Regions from separate parts of the Nitrospirillum karajorum genome, predicted to be linked through region 1. Evidence: riboswitches for the same ligand, from Rfam matches in the RefSeq annotation. Region 1 holds a riboswitch; the other holds the start of a gene.
The links. Region 1 has a riboswitch for thiamine pyrophosphate ahead of thiO (glycine oxidase ThiO). Riboswitches for the same ligand answer to the same signal wherever they lie in the genome.

Region 1 (3,407 bases):
GTCGAAATCGGCGGCCAGCACTTCGCCAATCTGCTTGTCGGTGGGGAAGTAGTGGCCCCACGAGGTGCCGTGCCAGCCGTTCACCAGGCCCTGCTCCGGCGAGATGATCTTGGGCGCGGCGCCGGCGCGCAGCAGGGCGCGCTGGGCTTCGGTCATTTCCACTTCTTCGAAGCCGTTGGCGATGAGGATGGCAACGGCTTTTCCGGCGAGCGGCTGATCGGTCAAATTACGTCTCCTATGTTGTTTCGGCGGCCCGACACCCGCCCGTCGCCGTTCCCCAGGGGACGGCGCCGTTGGCAAGGCGCGATGGATGCTGCCTCGTGAAAATGGCCACCCAGGAATGGGCGGCCATGGCAAAGCGTCAGGCGTGGGCGGCTGTCGTGATGCATGCCGGGCCGATGGGATGACGCTCTATTCGCATGGCACCGTAATTGGCCCCTCCCGCGCCCCAGGTCAATCGCATTAAGACCGATTCGGGATTGCGGTGCGGCATGGCTGAGTTGCGGGTGCGCCGCCGGCTCGTGGCACGGCCATGCCCGATAAGAAACGGGGCCCGCCCGACGTATCCGCCGCCGCCCTAGCTGATGGCCGACAGCGCTTCTTCCAACTCATTGAAATCGGGCATGTATTCCGTCGGCACCTTTTTCCGCGCCGCCTCGATGGATACCTGGGGCGCATAGCCGGCCAGGTGGGCCGTGATGGCCGCCCGGATGACGTGGTAGAACTGGTTCTCCTCCTCCGCCACGCCTTTCAGGCGCGAGGCGATGGGGGCCAGGATGCAGTAGGACAGGAAAATACCCATGAAGGTGCCCACCAGGGCGCCGCCGATCAGCTTGCCCAGCACCTCGGGCGGCTCGGTGATGGACGCCATGGTCTTGATGACGCCCAGCACGGCGGCGACGATACCCAGCGCTGGCATGGCGTCGGCCATGGTCTGGAAGGCGTGGCTGGAGTGCAGGTCCTCGTGCTTGGTCTTCTCGATCTCCTGCTCCATCAGCGCCTCCAGCTCATGCGGGTTGTCCACGCCGATGGAGAACATGCGCAGGTAATCCGCGATGAACTTGACCGTGAACGGGTCCTTCATGATCGCCGGATAGGCGTTGAAGATGTTGCTTTCCATGGGCTTTTCAATGTGCTGCTCAATGGCCAGCACGCCCTTGGTCTTCATCGTCTTCAGGATTTGATACAGCAGCGACAGCAGTTCCATGTATTCCTTCTTATGGAACCGCGCGCCCGGGAAGATGCGCTTCACGGCGCCCAGGGACTGCTTGATGACATGCGTGCTGTTGGCGACCATGAAGCCGCAGATGGCGGCGCCGCCGATGGTCATGAACTCACCGGGCAGGGCCTCGATGATGATGCCGATCTTGCCGCCGAAGATCACGAACGACCCGAACACGCAGATGAACACGCCGAGCAGGCCGATGGCGGCAAACATGAGCAAACCTTGGTAGATGGACCCCTAAGATAGGCAGAGTCCAGACAATCGGCCTACTTGTCAAATCTCTGATGGGGTAGGGCGGCTGGCGCAACCGCGCCGCCGGACGGGGGATGTCGAGAGGGCCCCCATCGCCCATGGCCGGGATCGGTCCCGCCACCAAGACCCTTGAATTCGGGCGCACGGTCCGCCATCGTTCCGGCCATCGACTGGGGTGCCGTCCGCCTGCCCGTCAGGCCCGCGGCTGAGATCAGACCCATGGAACCTGCTCCGGATCATGCCGGCGAAGGGAGATCGCGAGACCGTGACCCATTTTCCGCCTTCGGGCCATTCTTCCGCCCATCCATCTGCCGCCCCCCGGGTGATCGTCATCGGCGCCGGCTGCATAGGCCTGTCCATCGCCTGGCGCCTGGCGTCCGCCGGCTGCGCCGTTGACGTCTATGACCGGGGCCGCGCCGGCCTGGGCGCCACCCATGCCGCCGCCGGCATGCTGGCCGCCGCCGTGGAGACGGAACCGGGGGAGCAGGCGCTGCTGCCCTTGACGCTGGACAGCCAGCAGCGTTGGCCCGCCTTCGCCGCCGAACTGGAGGCCGCCAGCGGCCTGCCCGTGGATCTGCGCACCGAGGGCACCCTGCAGGTGGCGCTGACCCGCGATGACGTGGAGGTGCTGCGGGCCGGCTATGAGTTCCAGCGCTCCCTGGACCTCAACGTCACCTGGCTGAGCGGCGCGCAGGTGAAGGAGCGGGAGCCGTGGCTGAATCCCCGTGCCGCCGCCGGCGTGCTGGGCGCCGCCGACGGCCAGGTGGACAATCGCAAGCTGGCCGTGGCGCTGAAGGCCGCGGCATTGAAGGCTGGCGCCCGCCTGCATGAGGAGGTGGCCGTCGAGGCCCTGTCCATTTTGGCCGGCCGCGTCGAGGGCGTGGTGGTGGACGGCGCGCTGAAGGCCGCCGACGTGGTCGTGCTGGCCGCTGGCGCCTGGTCGCGCCTCCTGGCCGGTCTGCCGGACGGCGCCATTCCGCCGGTGCGGCCGGTGAAGGGGCAGATGCTGGCCCTGCGCATGGACCCGGCCCAGCCGCTGTTGCGCCATGTGGTGTGGCCACCCAAATGCTATCTGGTGCCCCGCCTGGACGGACGCCTGATCGTGGGCGCCACGACCGAGGACAAGGGCTGGGACGACCGCCTGACCGCCGGTGGCGTCCTGGCGCTGCTGGAGGCCGCGTGGCGGGCCCTGCCAGGGGTGGAGGAACTCCCCATCGAGGAGATGTGGGTGGGCCATCGCCCCGGCAGCCGCGACGACGCCCCCATCCTGGGGCCCGTGCCCGGTGTGGCCGGCCTGGTCATGGCCACCGGCCATCACCGCAATGGCATCCTGTTGACCCCCGGCACCGCCGACCTGGTGGCGGACCATATCCTGACCGGCCGGGTGGACCCGCTGCTGGCGCCCTTCGGCATCGGGCGGTTTCAGGAGCGGAGTGCCCACGGCATGAGACTTTGACTCAGGCCTTTGTAGGACGTGACCACGTCCGCCGGAGCTTTACGGGAAGCGTAGCGGACTGGAAAGCGAGGAAGCCATGCCCCCGGATGGGGGCGCCCGGCGATTGAGGGATAAGGAAACGCGCATGATCACCGTGAACGGCAAGACCCGCGACCATGCGGAGGGTCTGGACCTGCCGGCCCTGCTGGGCGAGGCGGGGTTGGCGCTCGAGGCTCGTGGTATCGCCGTGGCCATCAACGGCACCGTCGTGCCGCGGGCCCGCTGGGCCGAGCGCGCCGTCGCCGACGGCGACGCCATTGAAATCGTGAAGGTGCTGCAAGGTGGCTGAAGACCTGCTCCGCATCGCCGGCAAGGCGTTCACCTCCCGCCTGTTCCTGGGCACGGCGGGCTATCCCAACCAGCAGGTGTTCCTGGACAGCCTGGCGGCCTCGGGCGCGCAAGTCGTCACCGTCTCCATCCGCCGGGTGGATATGG
Region 2 (3,407 bases), on a different contig from region 1:
CACCATGACCCGCCTGCCGATTTTGAGCGCCGCCGCCCTGTTCCTCTCCGGCATTGCCCAAGCGGCCACCAGCGGCCCCAGCTTTGACTGCGCCGCCGCCAAGACGTCAACCGAACGGGCGATTTGCGCTGATCCGAAGTTGGCGGCCCAGGACAGGGAGGTCGCGCGGCTTTACAGGCAGGTGTTGACCCAGGCCGGCCCGGACGTGGCGGCACTGGCCGGCGAACAGCGCCGCTGGCTGGCCACACGGGACCATCTGTGCCAAGGACCCGCCAAGCCGACATCGCCCCTGACGGTGGGATGGTCGACCGAGGCGGAGTGCCTGTCCCAGACCATGATCCTGCGCCAGGCGGCGCTGACAGCCCTGAGCGAAGGGGAAGACAACCCGTCGCTTTGCCATCGCGCATCGACGACGCTGACCCTGGCCCGCACCGCTGACGACGCCCCCCTGCAAATTCCCCTGGATCGACAGATGATCGCGGCCGGGCTTGTGTTTCCGGCGCCGGAGGAAAAGCTCAGCCCCGCTTGGCGCCATCGGCTGCCGGCAACGGCGGTCCAGCGCCGGGGCGACGCCATAGCCATCATTCCCTTCGGCGCGTCGCATGTGGCGGTGACGGCAACGGGGGGCACGGCCAATTGTGTCAGCGTCACCGCCTTTCCCTTGGACGCCAACGGGAAAGCCGGTCCCGCCCTGCCGCGGCCGGAAAACCGCCCCCAGCCGTACTGCTGGACGGAAACCGTCGGCTTCGGCACGGACGGCAGCGGACGGCCCCTGTTCTTCACCCAAAACGCGGACAGCGTCCGGTCAGAGGCCGGCCCTGAACGCTCAACCCTGTTCATCCGACTGGCCGGAAAAAGTCGCTGGGGCGATTCCTGCAACATCGAGGTGACCTATCAAGCCGCCTTCCGCCTGGGCGAGGGCTCCTGCACTGCCAGCGCGCCCGTCTGCCAAGCCCTGCGGGAAGCGGCGCCCGGTTGGGCGGCCACGGTGGGCGCCAGCCCGTGGGCGAAGGCCGGCCCCTTTCATCCGGCTGGCGGGCCCGCTTACCCCGCCCTGTCCAATCTGACACCCCAGGAGATGGACGGCGCGGGGCCGGAAGGGACCTATGATGTGCCAGACTTTCCCGGCTGGCATTATCGTGGTTTCTTGGCGTTCGAGATGTCGTCGCCATTGATGACCTGGCAAAGTCAGGACGGGCCGCTGACCGTGCGCGTCGCGCCGGGCACATTGGGCTGGCGGGTAGGTGCCATGATCTTGGGCGTCTGGCGGCAGCAAGGCGACTCACTGATACCCGTGGCCGGCTACGTCATCGACCGGGTGCGCATCGGCCACCCCAGCATCAAGACCGTCTCCGCCGTCCAAGCCGACTGATGCGAACCGGCCAGCGGAACTGAACGCCCCCCAACCATTCCCCCACCGCCCCATTTTCCCACCCATTGACACCCGCGCCCCAGGGCGCGCACAGTGCGGCCTTCGTTCCAGGGGTGCGCCGGAGGGCGCTGAGATCCGCGGAGAGACGCGGGGACCCTTTGAACCTGATCCGGATCGTACCGGCGTAGGGATGGGAACAGGGGCCTTCGCGTATCTGCCCGGCACCGGGATCACACGCGCATCCGCCCTGTAGGCCGCGAACCGCAAGCGGCCGTCTTCCTTCCTCCCCATCGTCGTTGCCCCGGGTTGGCGACATGTGACGTGCCGGACGCATCATTGGCCAGAGAGCCAAGGGCGCCGGACTACGGAGGAGCACGACCCTATGCCCGACACCCTGACCCCGGCCGCGATTCCGGGAAGCGACGGCTTCGCCGTCACCACCGGGCCCCTGCCCGCCTCCCGCAAGGTCCATATCCCGGGCACCCTGCACCCCGACCTGCGCGTGGCCATGCGCGAGATCGACCTGAGCCCCAGCGCCAATGAGCCGCCGGTGCGCGTCTATGACCCGTCCGGCCCCTACACCGACCCGGCCGTGACCACCGACATCCGCCAGGGCCTGGCCGAGCTGCGCCGCCCCTGGGTCGAGGCCCGGGGCGATGTGGAGCGCTATGACGGCCGCGCCATCAAGGCGGTGGACAACGGCCTGAAGGAAGGCGAGAGCAGCCCCGTGCCGGTGTTCGACCGCGCCGGCCGCCTGCCCCTGCGCGCCAAAGGTGGGAAGGCCGTCACCCAGTTGGCCTACGCCCGCGCTGGCATCGTGACGCCGGAGATGGAATACGTCGCCATCCGCGAAAACCTTGGCCGCCAGGCGCTGAAGGAACAGCTGGAGCGTGATGGCGAGAGCTTTGGGGCATCCATCCCGGACTTCGTGACCCCTGAGTTCGTGCGGGATGAGATCGCGCGCGGCCGCGCCATCATCCCCAACAACATCAACCACCCGGAATCGGAGCCGATGGCCATCGGCCGCAACTTCCTGGTCAAGATCAACGCCAACATCGGCAATTCCGCCGTCACCTCATCGGTGGCGGAAGAGGTGGACAAGCTGGTGTGGTCCATCCGCTGGGGGGCGGACACGGTCATGGACCTGTCCACCGGCCGCAACATCCACACCATCCGCGAATGGATCATCCGCAACAGTCCCGTGCCCATCGGCACCGTGCCCATCTACCAGGCGCTGGAGAAGGTGAACGGCAAGGCCGAGGACCTGACGTGGGAGGTGTTCCGCGACACCCTGATCGAACAGTGCGAACAGGGCGTGGACTATTTCACCATCCATGCCGGCGTGCGCCTGGCCCACATTCCCCTGACCGCCAAGCGCGTCACCGGCATCGTCTCGCGCGGCGGGTCCATCATGGCCAAGTGGTGCCTGGCGCACCACAAGGAGAATTTCCTCTACACCCGCTTTGAGGAAATCTGCGAGATCATGAAGGCCTATGACGTGGCCTTCTCCTTAGGCGACGGCCTGCGGCCCGGCAGCATCGCCGACGCCAACGACGCCGCCCAGTTCGCCGAGCTGAAGACCCTGGGCGAGCTGACGCAGATCGCCTGGAAGCACGACGTGCAGGTGATGATCGAGGGCCCGGGCCACGTGCCCATGCACAAGATCAAGGAGAACATGGACCTGCAGCTGAAGTGGTGCGGCGAGGCGCCGTTCTACACGCTGGGGCCGCTCACCACCGACATTGCGCCCGGCTATGACCACATCACCAGCGCCATCGGCGCCGCCCAGATCGGCTGGTTCGGCACCGCCATGCTCTGCTACGTCACGCCCAAGGAGCATCTGGGCCTGCCCGACCGTGACGACGTGAAGGTGGGTGTCGTCACCTATAAGATCGCGGCGCACGCGGCGGATCTCGCCAAGGGCCATCCCGCCGCCCGCCTGCGCGACGACGCGCTGAGCCGCGCCCGGTTCGAGTTCCGCTGGCGCGACCAGTTCAACCTGTCGCTGGACCCGGAAACGGCGGAGAAGTTCCAC

Region 2: linked by a shared signal. The riboswitch ahead of thiC (phosphomethylpyrimidine synthase ThiC) and the one ahead of thiO (glycine oxidase ThiO) in region 1 are both predicted to bind thiamine pyrophosphate.

Annotation. Positions count from the first base shown of each region.
Region 1 is NZ_JAZBQB010000003.1:1,623,250-1,626,656, forward strand. It holds gene UCD39_RS21270 (DJ-1/PfpI family protein) at 1-225, opposite strand, end outside; gene motA (flagellar motor stator protein MotA) at 578-1,438, opposite strand; TPP riboswitch at 1,639-1,748, shown strand; gene thiO (glycine oxidase ThiO) at 1,743-2,933, shown strand; gene thiS (sulfur carrier protein ThiS) at 3,058-3,261, shown strand; gene UCD39_RS21290 (thiazole synthase) at 3,254-3,407, shown strand, end outside.
Region 2 is NZ_JAZBQB010000001.1:520,102-523,508, forward strand. It holds gene UCD39_RS02360 (lysozyme inhibitor LprI family protein) at 5-1,372, shown strand; TPP riboswitch at 1,472-1,582, shown strand; gene thiC (phosphomethylpyrimidine synthase ThiC) at 1,755-3,407, shown strand, end outside.